3 regions of the Ensifer sp. Root558 genome follow, and region 2 is predicted to be linked to each of the others. Evidence: predicted binding sites of a transcription regulator. Region 2 holds the regulator's gene; each other region holds the start of a gene.
The links. Region 2 encodes LexA, which represses DNA repair genes until DNA is damaged. Its sites were predicted from a motif close to TGTTCNNNNTGTGTTCNG; they were not measured.
Positions count from the first base shown of each region.

Region 1: ASD63_RS08320 (ATP-dependent helicase) is a predicted target of LexA. The motif match lies at 5,289-5,306, and genes of this name have one in related genera.
Region 3: dnaE (DNA polymerase III subunit alpha) is a predicted target of LexA. The motif match lies at 1,109-1,126, and genes of this name have one in related genera.

Region 1 covers NZ_LMGC01000004.1:120,746-130,462, reverse strand. The annotation lists gene ASD63_RS08335 (alpha/beta fold hydrolase) at 1-958, shown strand, start outside; gene ASD63_RS08330 (adenylate/guanylate cyclase domain-containing protein) at 1,011-2,069, opposite strand; gene ASD63_RS08325 (SRPBCC family protein) at 2,239-2,694, shown strand; gene ASD63_RS35425 (intracellular growth attenuator family protein) at 2,891-3,055, shown strand; gene ASD63_RS08320 (ATP-dependent helicase) at 3,154-5,223, opposite strand; gene ASD63_RS08315 (hypothetical protein) at 5,599-5,778, shown strand; gene ASD63_RS08310 (hypothetical protein) at 5,986-6,294, opposite strand; gene cysG (siroheme synthase CysG) at 6,294-7,766, opposite strand; gene ASD63_RS08300 (nitrate reductase) at 7,738-9,717, opposite strand, start outside.
Region 2 covers NZ_LMGC01000035.1:353,549-363,265, forward strand. The annotation lists gene ASD63_RS28140 (cysteine synthase A) at 1-589, opposite strand, end outside; gene ASD63_RS28145 (SDR family NAD(P)-dependent oxidoreductase) at 894-1,736, shown strand; gene ASD63_RS28150 (SMR family transporter) at 1,724-2,050, opposite strand; gene ASD63_RS28155 (SMR family transporter) at 2,037-2,408, opposite strand; gene ASD63_RS28160 (cyclopropane-fatty-acyl-phospholipid synthase family protein) at 2,487-3,740, opposite strand; gene ASD63_RS28165 (deoxyribodipyrimidine photo-lyase) at 3,826-5,289, opposite strand; tRNA gene ASD63_RS28170 (tRNA-Asn) at 5,388-5,462, opposite strand; gene ASD63_RS28175 (hypothetical protein) at 5,622-5,915, shown strand; gene ASD63_RS28180 (thermonuclease family protein) at 6,127-6,861, shown strand; tRNA gene ASD63_RS28185 (tRNA-Cys) at 7,014-7,087, shown strand; gene ASD63_RS28190 (hypothetical protein) at 7,294-7,626, shown strand; gene lexA (transcriptional repressor LexA) at 7,715-8,437, opposite strand; gene ASD63_RS28200 (hypothetical protein) at 8,674-8,970, opposite strand; gene ASD63_RS28205 (hypothetical protein) at 9,294-9,717, shown strand, end outside.
Region 3 covers NZ_LMGC01000023.1:59,589-69,305, reverse strand. The annotation lists gene ASD63_RS20170 (DUF5680 domain-containing protein) at 1-319, opposite strand, end outside; gene ASD63_RS20165 (hypothetical protein) at 403-972, opposite strand; gene dnaE (DNA polymerase III subunit alpha) at 1,391-4,888, shown strand; gene ASD63_RS20155 (L,D-transpeptidase family protein) at 4,998-6,227, opposite strand; gene ASD63_RS20150 (DNA polymerase IV) at 6,367-7,659, opposite strand; gene ASD63_RS20145 (hypothetical protein) at 7,827-8,468, opposite strand; gene ASD63_RS20140 (DUF3572 domain-containing protein) at 8,471-8,740, opposite strand; gene ASD63_RS20135 (response regulator) at 8,897-9,268, shown strand; gene ASD63_RS20130 (PleD family two-component system response regulator) at 9,286-9,717, shown strand, end outside.

The sequences.
Region 1 (9,717 bases), on a different contig from region 2:
CATCGAGCGCGCCGGCGTCTGGCAGAAGTGGCTTGCTACCTGGAGCGAGGAGGGCGAGCGTCACGCAGAGCTCGGCGCTGCGGCTCTGGTCGCCGGCCGCAACGTGACCGCCGGCGAAGCCTATGCCCGCGCCAGCCTTTTTTATCATTTCGGACAATTCATGGCCTTCGAGGATCTGGAGGCAAAGGCGAGGGCCGCCACGCGAAAGGTGGAACTCTACCGTCTCGCGGCACCCTTGCTTGATCCGCCTGGCGAGATGGTCGCTGTGCCCTTTGAGGACGGCGAGCTTCGGGCGGTTCTTCGCGTGCCGAACGGAGACGGCACACACCCGCTGGCGCTGATCATCCCGGGCTCGGATTCGACCAAGGAGGAATTCCCGGCCTTCGAGCGGCATTTTCATGCCCGCGGCGTTGCGACCCTTTCGCTCGACGGTCCCGGCCAGGGTGAGGGCCGTTCGATGGGTACGCTGCGCCCGGACATCGGTCCGGCGGTTGAGGCGGCCATCCGGTCGGTTGAGGCGCACCCGCGCCTTTCGGACAAGGTCGCGCTCGTTGGCATGGCCTTCGGCGGCTTTCTTGCCCTGCGCGCCGCCGCGTCCGTGCCAACGCTCGCCGGCGTCGTCTCCATCAACGGCTTCTTCGATCTCGGTGGATTCTGGGACGCGCTGCCGCAGGTCTATCGCGACAACATGCGCTTCTCGCTCGGGGGCGCGGACGTTCGCGAACGTGCCGACCGTTTCACGCTGGCGCGCTGCCCGCCGCCGACCGCCCCGGCGCTCATCCTCCACGGCGGACGCGACAAGATCTTTCCACCCTCCGAAGCGGTAAAATGCGCAGATATCTGTGCGCGTGGAACCGAACTGCACATCTTCGAGGATGGCAACCACGTCTGCAACAACATCCCCTGGCTCTACCGCCCGCTTGTCGCCGACTGGGCGGCGGAGCGCACGCGCGTCTAACCGTCGAAGACGGACGCTTCGCCGTTCACGGCATGGCCGTGGAAGGGCTGCGTCACGCGTCCGGCAAGGTGAAGACGGCGCAGGGTGCTGCGATGCCGCGCAAGGGATGCTCGCCGAGCGGCAGCAGCGGCGTCGACGCGGCCTCAGCCACGGCACCGGAGATCAGCACGGAGCAGCCGAGCGGCCGGCACAGGCCCTCCAGGCGGCTGACGAGATTGACCGCCGGGCCGATGGCTGTGAAGTCGAGCCTATCGGCGGCACCTATATTGCCCCAGAGAATGTCGCCGAGGTGCAGGGCGACGCCGAAGGAGAGCGGCGGTAGCCCCTCGGCCTGCCGGGCCTGGTCGAGATGCGCCATGCCGGCGCGCGCGGCGGTGACCGCGCGCAAGGCTGCGTCGCAGGCTTCGCTCGGCGAGCCGCTCACCGGAAAGATCGCCAGAACGCCGTCGCCGATGAATTTCAGCACCTCGCCGCCAAAGGCATGGATCGCGCCGGCGAGGCGATCGAACCAGGCGTCGAGGGCCGCGATCACCACGGCGGGTTCCGATGTTTCGGACAGCGCCGTGAAGTTGCGCAAATCGGCATAGAGCAGGGCCGCGCGAATGGTTTCACCGGTGCCGCGGGTGAGCGCTCCGGCGCGGACACGGGCGGCGCTGCGGCGGCCAAGATAGGCGTCGAGCAGAGCGGTGAGCGCGGCCCGCTCGGCAAGAACCGCCAGGGGCGCGACGGCAAAGCGCGCGACATCACCAAGCCGCGCCGTCTCTTCCGGGCCGAACGGGCGCGTCCCGGCCCAGCCGAGCGACGCGCGTTCATTCCCCGAACCGGTCGATTGTTGCAGCAGTGGCCCGAGCCCGGCCAGCCACTCCTCTCCCGCCCGGTCGGAGACGGCGCCGGCAAAGCCCAGGCTCTCGATCACCACGCCGGTCTCGGCTCGCCAAAGCCAGGTGCGGCGGGCGATGATCGGATGCGGCACGGCGAGCGTAAGCGCGCCGCCCGAGAGCGGCAGACCGTCGGCGACGAGCTGGCGGCCAAGGTCGGACAGGAATCGGTCCGGCTCCTGCGAGGCGCTTGCCTCGTCCACGAGCCAGGCAAGGGGGGCGGACAAATCCATGCCGAAGAGGATAGGGTCGAGCGCCCTATGGACAAGCCCTTTCCCGCCGCCGCGCTGCGCGCAAGTCAGGGGCGGACGGTGGCGCCGTCCGCCACGGCGGTCTATGATTGCGGCTGCCTGCAGAAGGACTCTCAGGCCGCAGGCAGGCCAATCAGCAAAGGGAAGACCGATGCCAGAAGCCCTCGTCGTCCGCCGCGAAGCGCATATTCCGGCGCCACCCGCCGCAGTGTTCGCTCTTTTGACCGACCCGGAAAAGATCCTGCGCTGGATGGGAACGGAGGCCGACACCAAGGCGGAGCCCGGCGGTCTCTATCTCGTTAACGTGACCGGGGCCCGCTTTGCCCGCGGGTCTTTCCGCGAGGTCGTGCCGGTGCATCGGCTCGCCTATAGCTTCGGCTGGGAAGGCAGCGACATTGTCCCGCCCGGCTCGAGCCTGATCGAGATCGACCTGATCGAGCAGCCGCCCGGAACATTGCTGCGCCTTACGCAAACGGGTCTGCCCAGCGCCGAACAATGCGCCGGCCATGCGGAAGGCTGGGCACATTATCTGGAGCGGCTGGGCCAGGTTGCGTCGGGCCGCGATCCAGGCCCCGATCCCTGGCTCGGCCGCGACGGCGCGGCTTGATGCAGACGTCCCTTGCTTGCCACGACTGGGCCTGAAGGCTTGACGACGGCGTTGGAATGCCATGTTGCTTGGGATTGGCGCGAACCTGCTTTCACATCTTATTGATGCCAAATCAGGACGTTAGGCGGCACATGTCATTGCGGTGCGCTGGCTGAACGCGCCGGGACATGTATGAGTTTACTCGGGATGGGAGCGAATGGACAACAACATCATCAAATTTGAACGACCAAAGCCGAAAAAGGAGGCGAAGCCGGCCAGCCCTGTGCCGCGGAAGGCGTTGATTTGGCTGGCACTGATAGCCGCCTTGGTTGCGGTGTGGTCGTACTATCAGTTTATCGCGCCGCCGAGCTTGCCAGGCTAACAACGCTACAGACCGGCGGTTGGCGAGCGGCACGCGCTCCTCGCTTGGTCTGTCTGCAGACACGAGCGCACAATTCGCGAGCTCGCCACCGCCTTCGCTCACTTCCACATGGAGCGCATGCGGGCGCCGACGTCGATGCGGATCTGCTTGGCGCTTCGCTCGCTGGCGCTTGCCGAGATCTTCGGCCAGCTCGTCGTCTCGAAAAACTGAAGCAATGTCGCCGGGATGAAGCGGGTTCGCGAGGCGTAGACATGCCGGTCGCCCTGGGCGTTCTGGCCGTGGGTGAAGAAGCGCTGCGGCGTCACCAGGGAGAGATGATCGCGTGCCCGTGTCATGCCGACATAGAGCAGCCGCCGCTCCTCTTCGAGTTCGGCAGTTGTACCCACGCCGAGATCGGACGGAATGCAGCCGTCGACGACGTTGAGCATGAAGACCGAGCGCCATTCCTGGCCCTTCGCCGAATGGATGGTCGACAGGATCAGATAGTCCTCGTCGAGCAGCGGCATGCCCGCCTGGTCGCTCGTGGCATCGGGCGGGTCAAGGGTCAGCTCGGTCAGGAAACGTTCGCGGTTCTGGTAGCCGCCGGCAATCTGCTCGAGCTGCAGCAGGTCGGCCTTGCGCGTGTCGGCGTCTTCATGGATCCGGTCAAGATGGGGCTCATACCAGGCGCGCGCAGCGCCAATCTCCTGCGGCCATCCAGGCTCGGCCCGTCGCAGACCGGACACCAGGTCGACGAAGCCGGTCCAGTTCTCGCCGGTCTTGGCGGGAGGCGGGATCTCAGCAAGAGCCGCGAGCGGTTCCGGATCGGCGGCGATCGCATCGAGGATCTTTCCAGCGGTCTGTGGGCCAATACCGGGCAGCATCTGCAGCAACCGGAAACCTGCGACGCGATCACGCGGGTTCTGCGCGAAGCGCAGGACTGCGAGCAGGTCCTTCACATGGGCGCTGTCGAGAAACTTCAGGCCACCGAATTTCACGAACGGAATGTTGCGGCGGGTGAGTTCGACTTCGAGCGTTCCGCTGTGATTGGACGAGCGAAAAAGCACCGCCTGCTGCTTCAAGGCGATACCGATCTCGCGGCCAGCGAGAACCTGCTCCACGATGTAGGCGGCCTGATCCGCTTCGTCCTTGACGGCGACGAGCAACGGGCGCTGCTCCGATTGCCTGTCCGTCCAGAGGTTCTTGGTAAATCGCTCCCGCGCCAGGCCGATCACGCCGTTCGCAGCGGCGAGGATCGGCTGCGTCGAGCGGTAGTTCCGGTCGAGGGTGATGACGTCGGCAGGCTCGGGCGAAAAGGCGTTCGGGAAATCGAGAATATTGCGAACCGTCGCAGCCCTGAAAGAATAGATCGACTGGGCGTCGTCGCCAACGACCGTCAATCCGTGGCCGCCGGGTCTGAGCGACATCAGGATCGACGCCTGCAGCCTGTTGGTGTCCTGATACTCGTCGACAAGAACATGATCGAAGCGTCCGCCGATATCTTCGGCAAGCTCCGGATCGGAAACCATCTGCGCCCAGTAGAGCAGGAGATCGTCATAATCGAGCACGTTCTGCGCCTGTTTGGCATCGACGTAAGCCGCAAACAGCGCCTTGAGCTGTTCGTCCCAGCCGGTGACCCAGGGATAGGCCGACTTCAATACGTCGCCAATCGAGCTTTCGGAGTTCACGACGCGCGAATAGATCGAAAGGCACGTTCCCTTTGTCGGAAACCGGCTTTCCGTCTTCGAGAAGCCGAGCTCGTGGCGCACGAGGTTCATCAAATCGGCGCTGTCCTCCCGGTCGTGGATCGTAAAATCCGGGCCGAGACCGATTTGTTCGGCGTAGATGCGCAGGATCCGGGCGCCGATGCCATGGAAGGTGCCGGCCCAGGAGAGCGCGTCCGTCATGACTGCAGCGTTGTCGCCAAGGACCTGGCGGCAGATGCGCGCGACCCGGCGGGTCATCTCGGCTGCTGCGCGTCGAGAAAAGGTCATCAGCAGAATGCGGCGCGGATCGGCACCGTTGACGATGAGATGCGCGACACGGTGGGCGAGGGTATTCGTCTTGCCGGAGCCGGCACCGGCGATGATGAGAAGCGGACCGCCGACCTGTCCTTCCGGCAAGCCGATACCGTGCTCGACCGCCTCACGCTGGCGGTCATTGAGTTTTTCGAGATAGGCGGCGCTCATGCGTTCCCGTTCGTTTTCGTCGCACTCAGTCACTGCCCGCATCGATTTGCATCCAAGAGACGTGCAGGAACAAAGAAAGAACTAGCAATTTAGCATCCAGATGAAAACCCTGACGTCGCCGAGTTTTCGCTCCTGCAACGTCGGAATGTCACTCTTCCAAGGTTTTGATGACCTGCGAGATCGCCGATGGGCTTGATTGCTGCAGGTAAGGCCAATCGGCCCTGGATCGAGATCTGTCGCGGGTGATCGCCGGCTTGTCGATCGGCCTATACCTATGGCTGTGCGCCGCACGAAGAACGCGCGACGGCTTGTGGCCTTATATAGTAGATTAGAAATATGCTCCGCTCCTGCGTCCACTCGAAAGAGGAAGAGCACATGGACGAACGGAGCGTTGAAAATACCTGCGAGGCCACCGGCTCGACCGCCGAATTGCAGGAGATTGCGCGCAAGCTGGCGTCGCTCGCCCAAGAGATCAGGTCAATTGCAGCGACCCCGCTCGGCGAGACGGTCGTACTCGACGAAAGCGGCGATGGATCGGAAACGGCAGTCGACTGATGTCGGCCGCGGGGCCAGCGGCTTTACTTGTTCGGTACAGGCATTCATTCCTCAATTGGGGGATGGCCGTGATCTGCCTGCGCGCTTAGAACCAGCCCACGGTGGCGACCTTGGGATATTCGGGACGTCGATACGAGGCGACGCCTTCGAATATCCCTTGGCGCGTCAGCAGACGCTGGTGTCTGTTCAGGGGCAGCATTGAGCTCGTCACGCCACGACCGTCATCGTCATTTCTATGTAGGCGGCAAGGCACAGGGCTGAAGCTAAGATGCCCGGCGTTGAAGGCACGGCTTGCATTATTTTCGCGAAGAACATACCGCCGGCGATGAGCAATCCGCCGAAAAGCAGACCGTGTTCTGCAACAGCGAGGCCGATGGCGCAGAGGTTCACGGCACTCGCAACCATGGTGAGGGGCGCTGCGGCCAGCGCAGCGTTCGATTGAGCCAGGAAGATGAGCCTGAAACGCGGCCAGCTGAGGCCGATGGCGAGAACGATGAACACCAGGGACATGCCCATCAGCATGCTCCGGCGAGAGTGCGCTCGATCGATCCGGCCTGCTTGTCTCGGGCCGAAAACACGTCGCCGACAGCGATGAGGACCGGGTTGTCGTAGCCGATCTCCCCTATGCCCTCCGGGATTGTGGCGAGCATGCCGCGCCAGCTGCGTTCCGTCGGACGGCTGACATCGCTCATGATCACGGCCGGTGTTTCAGGTGAACGGCCTTCGCCGATAAGCTTTTCGGCAATCAGCCCCGCCGTTCGGCCACCCATGTAAAAGACCGCCGTGCTGCGCGGATCGGCAATGCCTGCCCAGTCGACATCATCGGGCAGGCCGCCGTGGCGGGAATGACCGGTCACCAGCCGAAGCGACTGGGCATAGTCGCGATGGGTCAGCGACAGACCGAGACGGGAGGCCATGGCGCTTGCGGCAGTGATGCCGGGGATAACGTCGACGGGAATGTTCTCGCGGTCGAGATGGGCGATTTCCTCGCCGGCCCGGCCGAAAACCATGGGGTCGCCGGATTTCAGCCGCACCACGCGTTTCCCAGCCTTGGCGAGCTTGACCATCATGGCGTTGATGTCTTGCTGCCGGCAGCTTTCGCGGCCGCCGCGCTTTCCGACGAGCATGCGCTTTGCCTCCCGCCGGGCGAGTTCGAGCACGTCTGAAGAAACGAGGTCGTCGAAAAGGATGACATCGGCCGCTTGCAGCGCGCGCACGGCCTTCAGCGTCAGGAGTTCGGCATCGCCCGGTCCCGCGCCGACCAAAGTCACGTGACCGATGGCGGGGGCTCCCGCGAGCCTTTCGGCATCAGCAAGAAGCACCCCGCCTACGCCCTCCTCCGGCGTATCCATGGTCGAAAAGACGCGATCGGCAAAACGTTCCCAGAAGAGGCGGCGCCGGGGACCGGGTTCGATCCGGCGGTTCACCGCTCCACGAAGAGACTGGGCCAGCGCTGCCCAGGCCTTCAGGCTTTTCGGCAGCAGCGTCTCGATCTTGCGGCGGATCGTCTGGGCGAGGATCGGGGCGGCGCCATCGGTCGAGATCGCAACGATGACGGGCGAGCGGTTGACGATCGAGCCGAACTGGAACTCGCAGAAGTCCGGCTGGTCGATGACGTTGACCGGAACGCCCGCCGCGCGGGCGGCGGCGAAGAATGCCCGCGCCTCCGCCTGGTCCTCGCAATCGCCGACGGCGAGCGCGGCACCGTCAAGATCGGCGGACGCCCAGTGCCGGCGGTTTAGCGTGACGCTGGCGGTGGGGTGTTGCGGGGTACGGCCGGCAAATGTCGCGAGCGTCTCGTCGTTCCCTTCAGCGTAAAGGTCGACGCGGGCGCCGCAGGCGGCCAGAAGCTCGGCCTTCCACATCGCTCCGTCCGTTGCACCGGCCACCACGACGCGCCGGCCCTCCAGCGCCCAGAAGACGGGCAGCTTGGCGAGCGCCTCCATGCGGGCGGGTCCGTCACTCTGCGGCTGCTGCAAGACATCCATCGATGATCCCCCTGATTTCGGCGCGGCACGAGCCGCAATTGGTTCCGGCATTGAGCGCCACGCCGACGGCCTCGACGCTGTGGCAACCGCCGCGTACGGCCGCGACGATCTGGTTGACGCCAACACCGAAGCAGGAGCAGACGGTGGCGCCGGGATCCGGCTTGTCCGCCCCCGGACGGCCCGCGACGAGCGCGAAGCGCTTGCGCAGATTGGCGTGGTCAGCGCCGAGTTGTGCGATCGCCCAGTTGCGCGCGACGGCGACCGGTTCGCGCGCTAGGAAGAAGGCCGCGAGAAGCTGCGGACCATCGAAGAAGGCGAGCCTGATGTCGCCGGTCTGTGCATCCGCATAGCCGAGCGGCTCTACGCCTTGCGGGATCGCAAGAACGCGGCGGCACCAGCCGGCCCAGTCGTCCACCGGCTCGGCAAAAGCCAGTTCCAATCGCCAGCCGCCAGCCGCCTTCGCCAGCGCCCAATAGGCAGCATCCGGATCGACCGGCTTTGCTAGCGAGACAGCGAAGGCGTAGTGCGTCGCCTTGAACTTTCGCGCGGCGACCGCAATGTTCTTCGATGCCGGCTGGCCGGAAAGACGATCGGTGATGGGCGGCACGAGGACATCGATGCGTGCCTTCGCCGCAAACTGGTCGTTCCAGTGCATCGGCGCGAAGATGCTGCCGCGCGCCTGGCGCTCGGTGATGAGCGCACGTACGAACGCCTTGCCCTCAGGGCTTTCAATCTCGATAAGGTCGGCGTTGCCGACGCCGATCTCCATCGCATCACGCGGGTGCAGTTCCGCAAACGGTTCGGCGATATGGGCCGAGAGGCGCGCGCTTTTGCCTGTGCGGGTCATCGTGTGCCACTGGTCGCGAATGCGGCCGGTGTTGAGCGTGTACGGGTAATCGGCATTGGTGCGATCGGTCTCTGCCGGGCGAACGGCCACGAACCGGCCTCTGCCGTCAGCGTGATAGAAGTTGCCCGCCGCAAAGAAACGGCTTTCGGCGCGCTTCTGGCCTTCCCGTTGGGGCCACTGGAAGGGCGTCAGCCCGTCGTAGTCCTCAAGCGCAAGATCGGCATAGGCGCCAATGTCGAAATCGCGGCTGCCGGCATTTTCGAAGGCCGAGAGCGCGGCATGTTCGCGGAAGATCGCGGCGGGCGCTTCGTAGGCGAAAGCATCGGTATGGCCCAGGCGGCGACCGACCTCGGCCAGTTGCCACCAGTCCGCCCGGGCTTCTCCCGGTGCGGCGAGGAACGCCCGCTGGCGCGAGATGCGGCGTTCGGAATTGGTGACCGTGCCGCTCTTTTCCCCCCAACCGAGCGACGGCAGCAGCACATGCGCGTGGCGGGCGGTATCAGTTTCTTTCAGGATGTCGGAAACCACGACGAAGGGACAGGCCCTGATCGCGGCCTCGACGGCGTCGGCATCCGGCATCGAGACGACGGGGTTCGTTGCCATGATCCAGAGCGCCTTGACGCGACCGTCTGCCACCGCCCGGAAGAGATCGACGGCCTTGAGCCCCGGCTTTTCGGCAATCTTTGGCGAACGCCAGAAGCGCTGGACGCGATCGCGATCACCGGCATCTTCGATCGCCATGTGTGCTGCGAGCATGTTCGCAAGCCCGCCGACCTCGCGGCCGCCCATCGCATTCGGCTGCCCCGTCAGCGAGAACGGCCCCATGCCCGGCCGGCCGATGCGACCGGTCGCAAGGTGACAGTTGAGGATCGCGTTGACCTTGTCGGTGCCCGAAGACGACTGGTTGACGCCTTGGCTGTAGCAGGTCACGACCTTCTCGGTTGTCGAAAACAGCCGGTAGAATTCGCGCAACTGCATCGCCGGAAGACCGGTCCGCTCGAGCACGTCGTCGAACGAAACACCGCCCGCTGCGAGCAAGGTATCACCGAAGCCGGCCGTATGCGCCGCGACATAGTTCTGGTCGACGGCATTGCTGGAAACCAG
Region 2 (9,717 bases):
GGCCCTGGGCGACGCCGGCCAGCGTGCCGCCGGAGCCGACAGCGCAGATGAAGCCGTCGACCTTGCCGTCCGTGTCGCGCCAGATCTCGGGCGCCGTGGACTCCACATGGGCGTCACGGTTGGCGACGTTGTCGAACTGGTTGGCCCAGATCGCCCCGTTTGGCTCGGTCTTGGCCAGTTGCTCGGCGAGGCGGCCGGAGATCTTCACGTAGTTGTTGGGGTTCTTGTAGGGAACGGCCGGCACTTCGACCAGCTCGGCGCCGAGCAGCCGCAGGGCGTCCTTCTTTTCCTGGCTCTGGGTTTCCGGAATGACGATGACGGTGCGGTAGCCGAGCGCCTGGCCGACCAGCGCCAGGCCGATGCCGGTATTGCCGGCCGTGCCTTCGACGATGACACCGCCCGGCCGCAACTGGCCGGTGCGCTCCGCATGGCGAATGATCCAGAGCGCCGCGCGGTCCTTCACCGATTGTCCGGGGTTCAGAAACTCGGCCTTGCCGAGGATCGTGCAGCCTGTCGCGTCGGATACGGATTTCAGCCGGATCAGAGGCGTGTTTCCGATTGCTTCGAGCACGGACGGGAAAATGGCCATTTTCAGAACCTCGTGTTTGAGGACAGGCACCGCGGTAAGGCGGCACGTACCAGGTAAAAGCGAACGGCGGCCAGCGAATATCGACAACGTTCCGGGACCGCCGAAATGTTGGCGTGTTTTCGGCTCAGCCTGCACTTCAGGCAAGAAATAGCGTTTCGCCGTCGCTCTGTCCCGAACAAAAATCGTCTCCAGGGACTGCGAGAGCCGGCGGCAAGGAGCGCTGCCGCGAAGAAGGGCCGGGCAAGTCATTTTTCGCCCACAGAAGGAGATGCGTACGTGTTTCCCGGCGCGTGCCGAGGAGTGAGTGATGAGTATTCAATCTACGAAATCGGAACAGAAACTGGCTTGGGTGACGGGCGCAAGCTCGGGAACCGGGCGGGCACTGGCGCTCGCGCTGGTGCGGGAAGGCTATTCCGTCGTCGTGACGGCGAGAAACCACGACAGGCTCGTGGACCTGCAGCATGAAGCAGCAAGCGAAGGGCGGATCACCGTGCTCGACGGCGATGTCACTGACCCTGCCGACATGGAGCGGGTGATGGCGGCGATCGAATATGATCACGGGCACCTTTCGCTCGTGGTGCTGAACGCCGGGGTCGCGCTGCCGGTGCGCGGAGACGAGCTTCACCGCGAGGCCTTCGAGAAGAGCTTTGCCGTCAACCTCAACGGCGTCGTCAACTGTCTCTTGCCGGCGGTGGACCACATGAAGACGCAGGGGTACGGACACATCGCCATCGTCTCGTCGGTGGCCGGCTACGGCGGACTGCCGACCAGTGCCGCCTATGGCGCCACCAAGGCCGCGCTGATCAATATGGCGGAAAGCCTGAAGTTCGATCTCGACCGGCTCGGCGTCCGGCTGCAGATCATCAGCCCCGGCTTCGTCGATACGCCCGGGACCGCGCGCATTCGCTTTCTGCGACCGGCGCCGGTGAACAGTGAAGAGGCGGCAAGGCGCATCGTTGCCGGCCTGAAGTCGCGAAGGTTCGAAATTGCCTTCCCACGCCGGTTTGCCTACGCGGTGAAGCTCATGGACCTGCTGCCCTACAGCCTCTATTTCCGCCTGCTGAACTGGCTGACCCGCGGCAAGGCGGAGGCCATGGAAGGACAGAAGCGCGCCGGACCCGGCGGCCGCCCGCGTCAGGCGGTGTGAAGCACTAGCACCGCGCCGAAGATGAGCGCCAGTCCGACCCAGCCGATCGGCTTCAGCTTCTGACCGAACAGGAAGCGGCCGCAGATGGCCGTCCCGAAGATCCCGGTTGCGCCAAGCACCGCATAGGCGATGGCGAGCTCCATGCCCTTGATGGCTTCCGCTAGGAAGGCAAAGGCGGCGAGCACTAGCAGAATCGAAAGGATGCCCCAGCCGCGGCGGGCGAACCCTTCCGATTTCGTCGAGGCGAGGTTGGCCGCAATATCGAGGATGCCGGCCACGACCGCGAGGACGAAGTAGATGCTAGGCGCGCTCATCGGTGGCTCCTTCACGCGCTGCCTCGTCCTCGTCATGATACTCGCCGGCATTGACGAGCAGGATGCCGACGATCGCCATCGAAAGCCCGAGCATTTCGCGTCCGGTCAGCACATGGCCGAAGACGAAAACCGAAACCAGGGTGATGATGGCGACGCCCGAACCTTCCCAGATCGCATAGGCGACGCCGACCGATATCGTCTTCACCGCCTTTGCCAGGAAGACGTAGGAGAGTGCGATCGAGACATACATGACGATGTGGCCGAGATAGGAGCCGCTTTCGGAAGCGGCCTTCATCACCGTCAGGCCCACCACTTCGGTCGCGATGGCGAGCGCGAGGAAAAACCATGCAAGACGCATGCTGTACCTTTGAACAGAAACTTGGATCGACCGCCTCTTAAGCGCTACGGGTGACGCGGTAAAGACGCGCCGTGCGCTTCACTCGAAGACGATCTGCCGGACGTCGATGTTGCGGGCACGGAACCCGGCCTCGCAGTAGTAGAAGTAGAACTCCCACAACCGCTTGAAGCGCAGGTCGAAGCCGAGCGGCTCGATCCTGTTCCAGACCGCCCAGAACCGCTCCCGCCATTCGCCGAGTGTGCGGGCATAGTCGACGCCAAAGCCGAAGTCGTTGATCATCCGCAGGCCGACATTGCGGCCAAGCTCGACCAGATGCTCGCGCGTTGGCAGCATGCCGCCCGGGAAGACGTATTTCTGGATGAAATCCGGATTGGAACGATACTCCTCGTAGGATTCGGGCTTGATCGTGATGATCTGCAGTCCGGCCTTGCCCCCGGGTTTCAGGCACCGCTTCAGCTGCGAGAAATAGGTTGCCCAGAATTTTTCGCCGACGGCCTCGAACATCTCGATCGAGACGATGCGGTCATAGGTACCCTTTTCTTCACGATAGTCCTGGAACTTCAATTCGACCCGGTCGGCAAGGCCCGCACGCTGCATGCGTTCGCGTGCGAAGGCCAGTTGCTCGCGGCTGATCGTCAGCCCCGTGACCTTGCAGCCGATTTCCGTTGCCGCGAACTCGGCAAAGCCGCCCCAGCCGCAGCCGATCTCAAGCACATGATCGCCGGTGCGCAGGTTCGTCGCTTCCGCGAGCGCGCGGTATTTGGCTTTCTGCGCTGAGCGAAGATCATTGGCGCCCGTTGCATAAAGCGCAGACGAATAGGTCATGCTCGGATCCAGCCATTCGCTGTAGAAGGCGTTGCCGAGGTCGTAATGGGCCGAGATGTTGCGGCGCGCGCCGGAGTGGGTGTTGGCATTGCGCCAGTGCAGGAACTTGTCGAAAAGGCGAAGGAGCCCGCGCGCACGGTTCGGAAAATTCCTGCCGATTTCGGCGTTGACGAGGAACAGTTCGAGAAAGGCGCCGACATCGGGACTGTCCCAGTCGCCGTCGATGTAGCTTTCCGCAGCCCCGATGGTGCCGCCCGAGATAGCACGCTGCGGCAGGTTCCAGTTGTTGAGGTTGAGGATGGCGCTGGGGCCGGCCCTGGCGCCTTTGATCACCAGCCTGCGGCCGTCTGGCGTGGCGAGCATCAACGTTCCCACCTGAAGGTGCACCAGGGCGCCAAGCACCATGCGCGCCTTGAGCGGGAAATCCCGCACGGCCGTCGCCAGATTTTCGGAAGATAGCTCCACCGCACCGGCAAATGCAGCAAAATCGGCTTCCAGGTTACGCATACACCACCCCCTCAGCTGTTGCATCCGTAACGTGAGCCTAGCCGCAATCGGGCGAGACGCCAACTGAGGAATTCTACCGGAGGCTCTACGTCTCCTCGGAGAGTCCCGCTGCGCTTGTGATCTGCCGGAAGGCTGCCAGTGCCCGATCGCGGGCAAGGGCATGGTCGACGATCGGTTTCGGGTAGGTCGTGCCGAGTTCGATGCCGGCTTCGGCAAGGGTCGTGGCGGGCGCTGCAAAGGGGCGATGGACATAGCGCGGGTGGAGGCGCTCCAGCTCCGGCACGAAGCGCTTCACATAGAGACCGTCGGGATCGAATTTCTCCCCTTGCAGGACCGGGTTGAAGATGCGGAAGAACGGTGCGGCGTCCGCGCCCGATCCGGCGACCCATTGCCAGCTTGCGGCATTGTTGGCCGGATCCGCGTCGACCAGCGTGTCACGGAACCAGGCTTCTCCCTTGCGCCAGTCGACGAGCAGGTCCTTGATGAGAAAGGAGGCGACAATCATGCGAACGCGATTGTGCATGTAGCCGTGGCGCCATAGCTGGCGCATGCCGGCATCGACGATCGGGTATCCGGTGAGCCCTCTGGTCCATCGAGTAAAATCGTCCTCGTCGTTCAGCCAGTGGAAGCGGTCGAATCGACGGTCGAGGTTGCGGCGGCCAAGCTCCGGATAATGAAACAGCAGATGATAGGAGAATTCGCGCCAGGCGAGTTCCTTGCGGAAGGTGGCCGCCCCTTCGCCGCTATCGGCCTGGGGCCCAGCTGCCGCATGCCAGGCCTGCGCCGGCGAAATTTCGCCAAAGGCGAGATGAGGCGAGAGCAGGGATGTGCCATCCGCGTCGGGAATGTCGCGGCAGCGTTTGTAGGCGTCGAGCTTCTCATCGACGAATTCTTCGAGACGGGTGGCCGCACCGTCTTCGCCCGGCGTCCAGACCTCGCTGAATGTCGCCGCCCAGTCCGGTTTCGTCGGCAGCAGCGACCAGTCGTCAAGGCGTTCCGATCGCGGCCATGCTCCCGGGGCTGCGATATGGTGCGGCCGGTCGATCGGCGGTGCCAGCTCGTTTTTCAGTTCGAGCGCGCGCCAGAACGGCGTGAACACGCGGTAGGGGCCGCCCGTCGTCGTCAGCAGCCGCATGGGCTCATGCAGCAATTGTCCTGCAAAGCTCTCCGTGATGATTCCCCGCTCGGCCAGCGCCTTCTTGAGCGCGGTATCCGTGGCGATGCCGTTCGGGTCGTAGCGCCGGTTCCAGTAGATGCGCTCCGCACCGCTTGCGCGCGCAATCTCGACAATCACGTCAAGCGGCGCGCCTGATCGAAGAACGAGGCGAGAAGCGTGCCGCGCGAGACTTGCGCCCAAGGCCTCGAGCGAATGGTGCAGCCACCACGCCTGCGCCGCCCCGAGCGCACCGTTGCCGCTGTCGGCGGGTTCGCGAATATAGAGGGGAATGACGGCTGCCTCGCCGGCGGCAGCCGAGAGGGCGCGATTGTCGGCCAGGCGGAGATCCTTGCGGAACCAGACGATGATGGGCGGCGCCGCGGCCTTTGTCATGAAGAACCATCGGGAGGTTGGGGATTGATCACCTGGAGAACATAGGTGCAAAATGAAAAAGAGCCATTCGCATCGCTGCAAATGGCTCTTTTAGAAAGTGGCTCCCCGGGCCGGATTCGAACCGGCGACCTGTCGATTAACAGTCGAATGCTCTACCGCTGAGCTACCAGGGATCATCCGCGCCGCTGTTGTGCTGTGCGCTTCAGAAGTGAGGCTGCTAATACGCATGCTTTTCTGATTTGCCAAGCGCTTTTTTCAAAAAAAATGACAAGTTCCGTTGCGAGGCTGTGGAGAAGTCCCCAATTGTGGGAAAACACGCCGGATAGGGAATGATGAATAAAAACAGGAAGCAGACGCATTTCGGCATTGATCCGCAAACACGACAGATCGTGCTGGGAAAATGGCGTATCGCGTTGCCCGACTCGCCCCTGCTGCGCATCCTGCTGGGTTCGCTGCTGGTGTTTTGTGGTTTTCTCGGTTTCTTGCCCGTGCTGGGCTTCTGGATGATACCGTTGGGCCTGATCGTGCTTTCCCACGACATTCCCTCGGTTCGCCGCCGCCGTCGTCGTCTGGCCGTCTGGTGGGCGCGCTGGCGCGGGAAGGCCAACTCGTCGAACGGCTCCTGAGGCGGACGCCGATTTAACGATCTTGTTGTCGAGGGCAGGGCGGTCGGCAGTTTTGGCCGTCCCGTAGCAATTCCGAATCTCTCAACAAGGGCCGTGGCCGCGCAGGCGAATGACCGGTTCCTGGCGGTCTTCCCCTCTGTTGGGGTGCCCTCGAAAACTTTTCGGCAACCCATCAAACGCATAATGCGGTCTCGAATCAGGATGGGGACCGATGGCCAAAGCCACTACGAAACGTCGACGCCGCAGTTCGGGCCGAAGCACCAGCAAACAGGGCGGCATGGCGCCGTGGTATCTGGCCGCAGCGCTCACCCTTGGCGGCGTCATGGCCTACGACCATCGCGCCGAGTTGCGGCACTGGCCGGTGGTTTCCGATGTCATGGCCTTTGCATCGCGATCGGAAACGAAGCCGAAGCCTCAGCGCGCGGTTCCTGAAGCGCAGGAGCGCGTTGCCCAGCAGGCGGATAGGCACAAACCGAATCCGAAGCCCAACCCGGCGACGAAGGTTGCCCTGGCCGCCCCGGTGCCGTCGGTGAATGTCGGCGTCACGCCGCCAACCCCTCTCGTGCGGCCGAATGAAGAGGTGAAGACGGCATCCATCCGTACCGATCAGTTCTATTTTTGCGGCATTCGCAACGACAACTGCGTGATCGATGGCGCGACCTTCGTCTTCCATGGCGAGACGATCCGCGTCGCCGATGTCGATGCGCCGCGAATCCGCCAGGCAAGCTGCGACAAGGAGCGTTCGCGCGGCTTCTACGCCAAGCAGCGCCTGCGCGAATTGCTGAATGCAGGCGACTTCAGGCTGATCTCGGCGGGAGGGCGATCAGATGCCAAGGCCGGCGAGAAACTGCGCCTGGTCACCCGCGGTGACCAATCTCTTGGACGTGTACTCGTTTCCGAGGGGCTCGTGCGGCCGTGGGAAGGGCGCCCGACGCCCTGGTGCTGAGATCAGCTGGGAGACGATCGGCGGACATCGTCGATCGTTCTGTGGAAAGTATCCGTCCTGCAAATCGACGGCGCGTTTTTCAGAAAATGCCTCTTGCGGTTTTTCTGCAATCATTCTAAATCCGCGCCAACGCTTGGTTATCCGAGCTGTGAGGCCTCGTGGCGGAGTGGTGACGCAGAGGACTGCAAATCCTTGTACCCCGGTTCAATTCCGGGCGAGGCCTCCAATAATCTCACCTCGTTAAATTTGGTTTGGCGTTCTGCCTTAGGGCAGCGCGGTAAAATTCGCGACACGTCCGCGCAAGCCACGTCGCCTATGCCTCCGTCGGATCTTATCGCTTCGGTGAATTCGGTAGAGGGGGAACGATGACTCCGCTGAGATCAACCGTATCGGTAGCGTCCGTCAACATTAAGAACGGAGGCAATGGCATCAATGAAAAAGAGACTGATCCTGACGGCGTTGGCGTGTTTTGCGGCGACCGCTATGGAGGCGCGCGCGGACGACCTGGTTTTCCAGCTGAAGAACAACACCGGCGCGGTACTGACGAATTTCTATACGTCGCCGGTCGGCGTCAATGAATGGGAAGACGATGTTTTCGGTCGGCAGGTCCTGAACCCCGGCGAGAGCATGGAGATCACCATTGCCGACGGGCGGGACGTCTGCAAATACGACATGCGATTCGAATTCGAGGAAGGCTCGGCCCTCGATACGACCGAGGACACGCAGGATCTCTGCGAACTCGGCGAATACACGATCCACGAATAAGCGATCTGGATTTCAGGTCGCCTTAAACGGAAAGAGCCTCGCCACTTTCAGTGGCGAGGCTCTTTTGATTCGGCGTTCTGCCTGGAATTCAATGGTAGCGGCGGATCAGCCCGACGAGCTTGCCCTGGATCTTCACGCGATCCGGTCCGAAAATGCGCGTCTCGTAGGCGGGGTTGGCCGCTTCGAGCGCAATCGACGCGCCCTTGCGACGGAAGCGCTTCAGCGTCGCTTCCTCGTCGTCCACGAGCGCCACGATGATGTCGCCGGGATTGGCCGAGTTGCCGTTGCGGATGATCACCGTGTCGCCATCGAAGATGCCGGCCTCGATCATCGAATCGCCCTTTACTTCGAGGGCGTAATGCTCGCCGCTGCCGATCATGTCGAGCGGAACGGTAATGTCATGGGTGTTGTTCTGGATCGCCGAGATCGGCACGCCGGCAGCGATGCGCCCCATCACCGGGACGGAAACAGACGTGCTTTCGGCGACCGGCGCCGGCTTCGGCGTGGCAGGAGCGGCGGCCGGCGGCTTTCCGAGGCTGCCCTCGATCACGCTCGGCGAGAAGCCCCTGCGCGGCTGTTGCTGGCCGGCGGCGTAGGCTTCCGGAAGCTTGATGACTTCGAGCGCGCGCGCCCGGTTCGGCAACCGGCGAATGAACCCGCGTTCTTCGAGCGCCGTGATCAAACGGTGAATGCCGGACTTCGACGCAAGGTCGAGCGCATCCTTCATTTCATCGAAAGACGGCGGTACGCCCGACTCCTTCATGCGTTCGTGGATGAACAGAAGCAATTCCTGTTGCTTGCGGGTCAGCATGGCACGTCGCTCCAGAGGCGTGAAACAAATCAAGAACAGACACTATCTGTTCCATATGTGTTCCGCAAGTGCCTAAAATTCCGTGAATTCAGGCAATTGGCTGCTTCTGTGGGGGGCGATTGGTCACTTTTGCGGGAGCGGGGCGGTTTTCGGCGACGGTTGCGTCCCAAAACAGCGCCGGGCAGGTCAATCGCGCGCGTGATTCGAACGAATCGCGGCTCTCTTCGCGGAGAGACTTAAGTCGCTTGCGAGGCCGAGCAGGCGTCTTCGAACTCCTTCACCGTTTCGGCGCTGTTGTCTTCCGGAAGCACTGCGTCGGCCGCATCGGTCGCAACGGGCGTATCGCCGTCATAAACGAAGGACTGGATGTAGAAGGCGAGCGCGCCCTTCCAAACATTGCGTCCATCGATCTGATGGCACGGCACGGCCCGTTCGAAATCGGTCTGGAGTTCATCCACCGTCGCGGCACTGAGCTTGACGTCAGGCATATTGGGCGATGCGACTATCGAAGCGAGAAGCAGGGCGGCAAGCACGGTGATCGTCCACTTGATGAAGGGGTGGGACTACGGGTTGGTAAACGATGTGAACCGCGCTTTCGTTCCGAAGTCCAGCAAGCATGGCGATCACTCTGCCATGTTCAACAGCTCTTTGCCCGCAGGCTGTGGCTGATTTGCGCCAGCCGCTCGATCTCAACCTCGTCTCGGCCGTTCTTCATGGACCGGCGCGGAGAATGCATCGGAGCTGCCAGCTTTCGCATCGGGCCTGGGGCGCGCAAAAATCCCTGCGGGGAAGGGCCTTCACCGTCTCGACAGGCCTCTAAAAAAAGATAACTTTGCGTGGAAAGTGGGGTGGTTGCATGCATAGATTGTCGTTGGTGGTGCTCGGCCTGTTGCTCACGGCTGGAGCGGCGTCTGCCGAAGAAGGGCGTTCGAATATCTGGAAACGGATCAACGCCTGGACGGTGGGATCCGATCGCTCCCTGGGCGGCTCGTGTTACGCGGCGACGAGCTATGACGCCGGCGCTATCCTTCGTATCGGCTTTTATCCGCGGGGATCGACGAACCTGGCGTTTCTTTCGATCGGCAATGCCGAATGGAAGTCCATCGAGCCGCAGCGGGAATACGATGTTGCCTTGCAGCTCGACCGTGGTCGTCAGTGGCCGGCCGTTGCGTTCGGTGTTGATCTGACCGGCGCCAGGGCCCTTGTCGTCAACTTTTCCAACACCGACTTCTTTACCGAATTCGTTCGCAAGAACACCTTGGCGCTGGCCTTCGAGGGGC
Region 3 (9,717 bases), on a different contig from region 2:
GGAAATGCCGCTTGTCGCGGTACATCGCCTGAAGCGCCGCCCTGATGACGACGCCTGCCTTTTCGCCGTTTATGAGGTCAGGTCGGATGATCCGGCCGAAGTAGTTCATCGCCCAGTGCGGCTCGTCATTCTGCCACACGGTCTCCTGGCCTGCGAAATCGGTCCCGCCGAAATAGCTGTCGAGGTAGCGCCAGCTATCCCGCTCGTAGCCGATGTCGTGGGAACCCGGGCGTGACGACGGTCGCTGCCCGCCGCCGCCGACATAGGTTTTTGATTTGGCTTCAACGATGAATTCTCTGAGTGCTTCGAGCGCGGCCATGATTGTTCCTCATACGTTCGCGCCGGAGGATGTCGTGATCCGCTGAAGTTGTAAAGAACAAATAGAGAACAATCACCCGGTTATTACAGGCCGCACGCCTTCTGCCCGCGATCGTCGCTCCAGTCCTTGAGAAGGATGAGCTCGCCTTTCGCGGTGATTGGCGTGTCGTTCGATTTGCCCTTGCCCGTCAGCACGTTGAGGTCGCATTGCGCGGTGTTGTCCGGATCGAGCGTATCGTAGGACGAGTAGGTGTAGCCCGCCACCACGAAGTCGAAGTTGCGATAGGCGACCGTCAGCTTCTGTTCCCAGCGGTCGCGCCCGATGGCATCGTTCTGACTGGTGATGAGCAACGAGCCGCTCGGCAGCGCCTCGATCGACGGCGCTTGGCCGACGAGTTCGAACTGACCCCAGACCTTGTTCGGAATGGCCGACTTTAATGCCAGCGCGCCGTTGTCGCCGGTGAGATAGAGATAGATGCCGTTGTCCTCGTCGCTGCCTTGGGCGGGTCGTACGATGAGCGCGAGATCCTGGCTCCCGTCCTTGTTCCAGTCGCCGGTCGCCGCCGAGACGATGCGGGCGGGGTCTATCGTCTCTGCTGCGGAGACGGTGGTCGGAAGCAGGATCAGCAAGGGGAGAATCAGGCGTGCAAGCATGTCGGAGCGCTCCGCGTGGTCGTTCCTCTTGATATGCGGGCACCGCGCTTTCCTCAAGCGGCTTCGTCGTCAGTTAACCTGCATTCGGGCGCGATGTTAACCATCGTGAACAGAATGCCTGTGCACTGCTTGACGCGTGAACAAAAATGGAACAAAGTAAAAACATAACGGAAAAGGAGCCATGTTATGACTGATTTTGTTCGTGACCTCGCCGCCTTCGCGTCGATGAGCCTGTTCATCGCAAGCATCTCTTTCATTGCGCTCGGCCTCTGAAGGCGGGCGTCAACATCTTCTCTCAAGCACCTCCGCAAAGCGTCTCATCCCCGTTGAATAAGGGGGACGACATGCCAGGGGAATCTGGACATGACGGGCGATAAACGGGATATCCTTCCGACTGGACAGGAATCAGGGTGCGACAATGGCAGACGACAGCAAGGCAGCATCGAGTGAGGCGCTCGGCACGGATCCGCAGTTCGTGCATCTGCGCGTCCACTCTGCCTTCTCCTTGCTCGAAGGCGCTCTGCCGCTGAAGAAGGTCATCGGCAAGGCGGTCGCCGATAACCAGCCGGCGATCGGGATCGCCGACACCAACAATCTCTTCGCAGCCCTCGAATTCTCGCAGAAGGCAGCCGGTGACGGGCTGCAGCCGATCACCGGCTGCCAGCTGTCGATCGACATGGAGGACGAGACCGAGGGGGATCGGCGCGGCCATGGGCATCAGCTCGCCAAGCTGCCGTCGATCGTGCTCATCGCCGCCACCGATGACGGCTATACGCGCCTCGTCGATCTCGTCAGCCGTGCCTATCTCAGCGGCGAGGGCAGCCAGGCGACGCGCATTACGCGCTCCTGGCTTGGCGAATGCGGCACCGAGGGCTTGATTGCGCTGACCGGCGCGTCCGGTGGCCCGGTGGATATCGCCATGAAGGCGGGCTCCACGGCGCTCGCCGAAGCGCGTCTCGAAGCCTTGCATGATCTCTTTGGCGATCGGCTCTATATCGAGCTGCAGCGCCACGGTGGCCACGACCGGCGGCACGAGAGCCGGATGATCGAGCTTGCCTACAAGTTCGACATTCCGCTTGTCGCCACCAACGAAGCCTTCTTCCCGTCGCCCTCCGACTATGAGGCGCATGACGCCCTGATGGCGGTAGCGCACAACGCCATGGTGTCGGACGACAGCCGGTTCCGCCTGACACCGGACCACTATCTGAAGAGCCGCAAAGAAATGGCGGCGCTGTTTGCGGATCTGCCCGAGGCACTGGAAAACACGATCGAGATCGCCCGGCGCTGCTCCTTCATGCTGAAGACCCGTGGGCCGATCCTGCCGCGCTTTACCGGCGCGACGGCGGATCCGGAGGAGGCCGAGCGCGCCGAGTCGGACGAACTGCGTCGCCAGGCGGAGGAGGGCCTCGAAGACCGTCTCGCGAGACTGGGTATGGCGCCCGGCTACACCCAAGAGGAATACCGCGAGCGCCTGGCCTTCGAATTGAGCGTCATCGAGCGCATGAAGTTCCCCGGCTACTTCCTGATCGTTGCCGACTTCATCAAATGGGCCAAGCAGCACGACATCCCCGTCGGGCCGGGTCGCGGCTCGGGCGCCGGCTCGCTCGTCGCCTATGCGCTGACGATCACCGACGTCGATCCGATGCGCTTCTCGCTGCTGTTCGAACGCTTCCTCAATCCCGAGCGCGTCTCGATGCCCGACTTCGACATCGACTTCTGCCAGGACCGGCGCGAAGAGGTGATCCGCTACGTGCAGCGCAAGTACGGTCGCGAACAGGTGGCGCAGATCATCACCTTCGGTTCGCTGCAGGCCCGTGCCGCCTTGCGAGACGTCGGTCGCGTGCTCGAAATGCCCTATGGTCAGGTCGACAAGATCTGCAAGCTGGTGCCCAACAACCCCGCCAACCCGACGCCGCTTTCCAAGGCGATCGAGGAGGAGCCGCGCCTGCAGGAAGAGGCCGAGAAGGAGCCGGTGGTCGCCCGCCTTCTCGATATCGCCCAGAAGATCGAAGGCCTTTACCGCCACGCCTCGACCCACGCCGCCGGTATCGTGATCGGCGACCGGCCGTTGTCGCAGCTGGTGCCGATGTATCGCGATCCGCGCTCCGACATGCCGGTCACCCAGTTCAACATGAAGTGGGTCGAGCAGGCCGGTCTCGTCAAGTTCGACTTCCTCGGCCTGAAGACGCTGACGGTGTTGAAGGTCGCGGTCGATTTCGTCAAGCAGCGCGGCATCGAGGTCGATCTCGCGAGCATCCCGCTCGATGATCTGAAGACCTACGAGATGCTGTCGCGCGGCGAAACGGTCGGCGTGTTCCAGGTGGAAAGTGCCGGCATGCGCAAGGCGCTGATCGGCATGCGGCCCGACTGCATCGAGGACATCATCGCACTCGTGGCGCTCTATCGCCCAGGCCCGATGGAGAACATCCCGGTCTATAACGCCCGTAAGCATGGCGAGGAAGAGGTCGAGTCGATCCATCCGAAGATCGACCACCTGCTCAAGGAAACGCAGGGCGTTATCGTTTACCAGGAGCAGGTGATGCAGATCGCCCAGGTGCTCTCTGGCTATTCGCTCGGCGAGGCCGACCTTCTGCGCCGCGCCATGGGTAAGAAGATCAAGGAGGAGATGGACAAGCAGCGCGCCCGTTTCGTCGACGGCGCCGTCAAGAACGAGGTGTCGAAGCCGCAGGCCGACCTCATTTTCGACCTGCTCGCCAAGTTCGCCAACTACGGCTTCAACAAGTCGCACGCGGCAGCCTACGCGATCGTGTCCTATCAGACCGCCTACATGAAGGCGCATTATCCGGTGGAGTTCCTGGCGGCGTCGATGACGCTCGACATGTCCAACACCGAAAAGGTCAACGACTTCCGCCAGGATGCCAAGCGTCTGGGCATCGAGGTGATCGCCCCGTCGGTACAGACCTCGTTCCGGCACTTCCAGACGGGCGAAAGCCGCATCTATTACTCGCTTGCAGCGATCAAGGGCGTGGGCGAGTCAGCGGTCGAGCACATCGTCGAGGTTCGAGGCGACAAGGCCTTCGCAAGCCTCGAAGACTTCTGCCTCCGGATCGACCCCAAGCTGCTCAACCGTCGCGTTTTTGAAAGCCTGATTGCCGCCGGCGCCTTCGATTGCTTCGGCTACGACCGGGCGGAGCTGGTCGGCGGGCTCGATCGTATTCTCGGGTTTGCCCAGCGGGCTCAGGAAAACAAGACGAGCGGGCAGAGCGACATGTTCGGCGCAGGGGCGGCCACCGGGCCGGAGCGCATTGCGCTTCCGACCTACACGCCGTGGCTTGCCTCGGAAAAGCTGCACCGTGAGTTCCAGGTTCTGGGCTTCTATCTGTCTGCCCATCCGCTCGACACCTACAATGCGCTGCTCGCCAAGATGCGCGTGCAGACCTTCGGCGATTTCGCAGGCGCTGTGAAGAAGGGGGCGACGGCCGGAAGGCTCGCCGGAACAGTAACCTCGAAGCAGGAGCGCAAGACGCGCACCGGCAACAAGATGGGAATCATCGCCTTCTCGGATTCCTCCGGCCAGTTCGAGGCGGTACTGTTCTCCGAGATGCTGCACCAGTATCGAGACCTGCTCGAGCCCGGCAAGTCGCTGGTCATGACCGTGGCGGCGGAAGAGCGGCCGGAAGGCATCGGCCTGCGCATCCAGACGCTGCGGTCGCTCGAAGAAGAATCGCTGCAACTGCAGAAGGCGCTGCGCGTCTATGTGCGCGATTCCGGGCCGCTGAAGTCGATCGCCTCGCACCTCAACACGAAGGGCGACGGGCTCGTCTCCTTCGTCGTCATCAAGGACAATGGCCAGCGCGAGATCGAGGTTGAACTGAACGAGAAGTTCCGGATTTCGCCGGAGATCGCTGCAGCATTGCGCTCGGCGCCGGGCGTCATCGACGTCGAACTGGTGTAATCCGAGGCGGGGCTCCGCTGAATTGCAGTGGAGCGGCGATTGAGCCGGCTTGGAACCTATCGACCCGCGGCGGGACGCTCGCCGGGTGCTTGTCTGCCGGTCTCGCAGATCAGTCGCCGGGACGTGTCCGAGTAATGGTGATGAAGTCGGTGCCCTGACCGGTCTCCAACCCGCTTTCCACATCGGCAATCGAGAGCGACGAGCCCTCGGCGAGCAACGCTTCCACGCGCCTGCGCACAACGTCGGAGATCGTCATGCGCGCCAGCGTGCGCTGGATGCCGTTATAGGCGAAGGGATCGGCCTCCGTGGAGATGCCGAGCCGCTTCTTCGTCGAGGCGGGCAGGTGGTCCTCGAGCGAGACGCCGAACCATTTGCCTTCGGCACCTTCTTCTTCATTGTGCCGGAACTGGAGGAAATGCGTTCCGAGCGCCTCTTCCGGCTTGTCGATCGTAAGCCCGGCTTCAAAGAGCGGCTTGAACCCTTGCCGCACGAGGATCTTGCCGTTTTGCGGTGGCGTACGTCCGGCCTTGCGCAGGAGCCGGTCGGTCAGGTCCGGTGTCAGCTTGCCGTCGCCGTCGATGCCTTCGCTTGCCTGGAAGGCACGCAGGGCCGCAATCGTCGCCGGCCCGGCATGGCCGTCGATCGCGCCCGGCGCGTAGCCGAGGAAATCCAGGGACGTCTGAACCTCGCGCATGGTGTCGCGGGTATCGCTGCGGGTGATCAGGATACGGATCGGCTCCTCGGTGGATCGCGCCGAATTGGCGCCGCCGGGCGGCTCCCGCATCGCCACTTCCACCGGCGCATCGCCGGCCTGGCTGATCGCCGGTCTGAGCGGCACGTCGGAAAGCGGCGGCTGGAGATCGATCGGGGCCGGGCGGAAGAGTAGGGCGCTCTTGACCTCCAAGGGCGTTATCTGCCGGTCGGAGATCAGCACGTGCACGCCGCGCTCGGTCAACTTGTAGAGCGAGGCAGCAAATTCGCTCGGCAACCGCACGCAGCCATGGGACGCCGGATAGTCCGGCACATGGTTGGAGCCATGCAGAGCAATGCCCGACCAGGTGAGCCGCTGCATGAACGGCATCGGAGCGTTCGAATAGATGTTCGATTTGTGATGACGCCGCTTTTCCAGGATAGAAAAGATGCCCGATGGCGTCGTGTGGCCCGCCTTGCCGGTCGAGACCGGTGATGTCGCAATGACAGCGTCGCCGTCATAGACGACGAGCGATTGCTGATCTTTCGAGACGATGATCTGCAGCGGCCCGCGACTGCCTGCAAAGCCGGTAGCCGGCGACAAAAGCAGTGCGACGACGCTGGCGGTGAGAGCGAAACGCGATACCATACACTCAACCCAACACGTGACTTGGCGAACAAGCCTAGCCTTCAATCTTTAAGGAATTCATCCTGCTGTGTGGGCTGTCGATCAAGGTTGCGTGATCGCTTTGCGAAGCGTGCCTGCTCGGGCAAGCACGCTTGTGGTCTCATGGATCGCGTTTTCTGGTGCCGAAAGTGTAGCCGGTTTCGACGCTCGCCTTGCCGAATTTGTCGCGCAGCTTGTTGATCGCGTCCTCGGCCGCAGCGCGCCTGGTGGCCGCGGGATCGACGAGATCGGGCGGATCGGCGAGATCCGGGGCGGAGAGATCGCTGACGCCGATGCCGATCAGCCGATACTTCGTTCCGTCCGCCTCTTTTTCGAGAAGCTGCAGGCCGATGCGGAAAATGCGGTCGGCAAGGCGGGTAGGGCTATCCAGGCGCCGATTGCGGGTGCGGATCTTGAAGTCGGCGGTTTTGAGCTTGAGAACGACCGTCTGGCCGGCGAGTTCCGACTTTCGCAGCCGGTGGGCCACTTGCTCGCTGAGGCGCCGCAGATGCGTGACCAGGTCGTCATAGCGCGCGATATCGTCGTTGAACGTCGTCTCTGCGGAAACGCTCTTGGCTTCGCCGTCGATTTCGACCGCTCTCTCGTCGAGCCCGCGCGATAGGCGAAAGAGCCGCTGCCCCATGGTGCCATAGCGCCGCATCAGGTCGCCTTCTTCCATGGTCTGCAATTGCCCGATCGTGCGCACGCCGTCACGCTCCAGCGTGGCGGCAAAGGCCTTGCCGACGCCCCAGATCAGGGTCACCGGCTTCTCGCGCAGGAACTCCAGCGCCTCGGCTTGGCCGATGACGGAAAAGCCGCGCGGCTTTTGCAGGTCGGACGCCACCTTGGCGAGAAACTTGCAATAGGAGAGGCCGACCGAGACGGTGATGCCGACTTCCTGCTCGATCCGGCGGGCGAGCCGCGCAAGCGTGCGTGCCGGTGGATCGTGATGCAGTCGCTCCGTGCCGCTGAGTTCGAGGAAGGCTTCGTCGATCGACAGCGGCTGCACCAGCGGGGTCAGTTCCTGCATCAGCGTGCGCACCTCGCGGCTGACGCGGGCGTATTTCTCCATATTGGGCTTGATGACAATGGCCTGGGGGCAGGCTTCCAGCGCCTTGAACATCGGCATGGCCGAGCGCACGCCGTGAATGCGGGCGACGTAGCAGGCGGTGGAGACCACACCGCGCTTGCCGCCGCCGATGATCACCGGCTTGTCGGCAAGCTCCGGGTTGTCGCGCTTCTCGATCGAGGCATAGAAGGCGTCGCAGTCGATGTGCGCCAGCGTCAGGTCATAGAGCTCCGCATGCCGCAGAATGCGCGGGCTGCCGCAGGCAAGGCAGCGCCGCACCGACGCCGCCTGTTCCTTGAGGCAGTCGCGGCAGAAGCCTGGAGAGTGAGCAGCGCTGTCGGGCATATCGGGAACAAATATTGAACATTGCGACCTTAAGCTCTACTCTAGCGAGTCTCAAGGAGGCGCGATTGGAAATCACAATGCAATTGTCGCCGTTGAAAAGGATCACCGGGCGCGTCTTTCGCAGCGCCGGCGCGGCTGAATTTGCGCCGACGGGCAGCCGATCCGGGCTAGCCGCGGAAGTGCGCGCGAATGGCTGCGGCTGCCTCCGGCCAGTCTGCGACGGCGCGGATGTCGGCGTCGAGCTTCGGCGCGAGCGCCTTGAACTCCGAGTCGGCCATGAGGTTTATCGGCAGGCAGGTCGGCGCGTGATCCTTCACCGATCGCAGGTTGCGAAGCATGTCGTCGATGAAGACGAGGGGGACGGTGCGGCTGCCGTGAAGTTTTTGGACGATCGGCCCCTTCGGCTCTTCGGACGCAAGCAGCGGATAGGGCAGGCCGAGCCGGTCAAGAAGAGCGCGACGAACCGCAGCGTGCTGCGGCGGCATCGCAGTCAGAAAGACGATATCGGCTTCCTCCGACAATGCGGCCAGGGTCTCGACGACCTTGGCGGCGGGCGTTTGCCAACGATCCTGCGAGCCGTAGAAGGTGTCGAGCAGGATCTTGACCTCTGGCTCCGTCACCGGCTGCTCGTCCGCGTGGGTGATGATGTTGCCGGTCAGGCGAAACGATCGGGGCAGGAGGACATGGCCGCAGCTCCCAAGGAACGCTTTGAACGGATTGATGAATTCAAGCACGACATCGTCGATGTCGCTGACGATCAGCGGGCGGTTTCCAAGCGTGATGCGGTGAGCTGTCGGCGCGTTTGCCACCCTCAATCCTCGAAGCCTGCGTGGCCGGAAAGTGCCATATGGGCGCGCACGACGTCTTCAGGCGCCGTACCGGTCGCCGTGCAGAATGCCATCAGGGTCGGCTCATGGTCCATCAGAAAGGCGACGAGCCCGCCCATGAAGCCGGGTTCGGCAATCGCGTTGCGCAACGCCGTTGGGTCCGTGCCGGTCAGCGCCAGAAAGCGGGACAGAAGCTCAGGCTCGCCGGCAAGCCAGGAGAGAATGTCGATGGCGATTTCGTCGGCGCTCTTCAATGGTTTGTCCCCGTATGGTTTTTACGTGCGGAGTTACCTATTTTTCAACCAAATAGGCCTATCTCTGACGTTGAGGAAATGGGTCGAGTCGTCGGCTCCGCACGTTAATTGTCCTGAGGAGACTTGCAAGGTGACGATGGACAGCAAGGGATCGACATGCCCAAACAGGTGATGATTGTTGAGGACAACGAGCTGAACATGAAGCTCTTCCGCGACCTGATTGAGGCCTCCGGCTATGCGACGATCCAGACTCGCAACGGCATGGAGGCGCTCGAGCTCGCGCGCAAGCATCGGCCCGATCTCATTCTCATGGACATCCAGCTGCCGGAGGTTTCCGGTCTGGAAGTGACGAAGTGGCTGAAGGAAGACGACGAGCTACACGTCATCCCGGTCATCGCCGTGACCGCTTTTGCTATGAAGGGGGACGAGGAGCGGATCCGCCAGGGCGGGTGCGAAGCCTATGTCTCCAAGCCGATCTCCGTACCGAAGTTCATTGAGACGATCAAAACCTACCTGGGCGATGCCTGAGCGGCGGGAAAATTGATATGACTGCGCGTATTCTTGTTGTCGATGACGTTCCGGCCAATGTGAAGCTGCTCGAAGCCCGGTTGCTTGCCGAGTACTTCGACGTGCTGACGGCCAGTGACGGTTATGCCGCCCTGGCGCTCTGCGAAAAGACGCCCATCGACCTGGTGCTGCTCGATATCATGATGCCCGGTCTCGATGGTTTCGAAGTCTGCGAACGGCTGAAGGCGAACCCGAAGACGGCACATATCCCGGTTGTCATGGTCACCGCGCTCGACCAGCCTTCTGATCGCGTGCGTGGCCTGAAGGCCGGCGCCGACGATTTCCTGACGAAGCCCGTCAACGATCTGCAGCTGATGTCGCGGGTGAAGAGCTTGGTGCGCCTGAAGAACGTCAGCGATGAGCTGCGCCTGCGGGCCCAGACGGCGCAGACGATCGGGCTTGAAGATGTT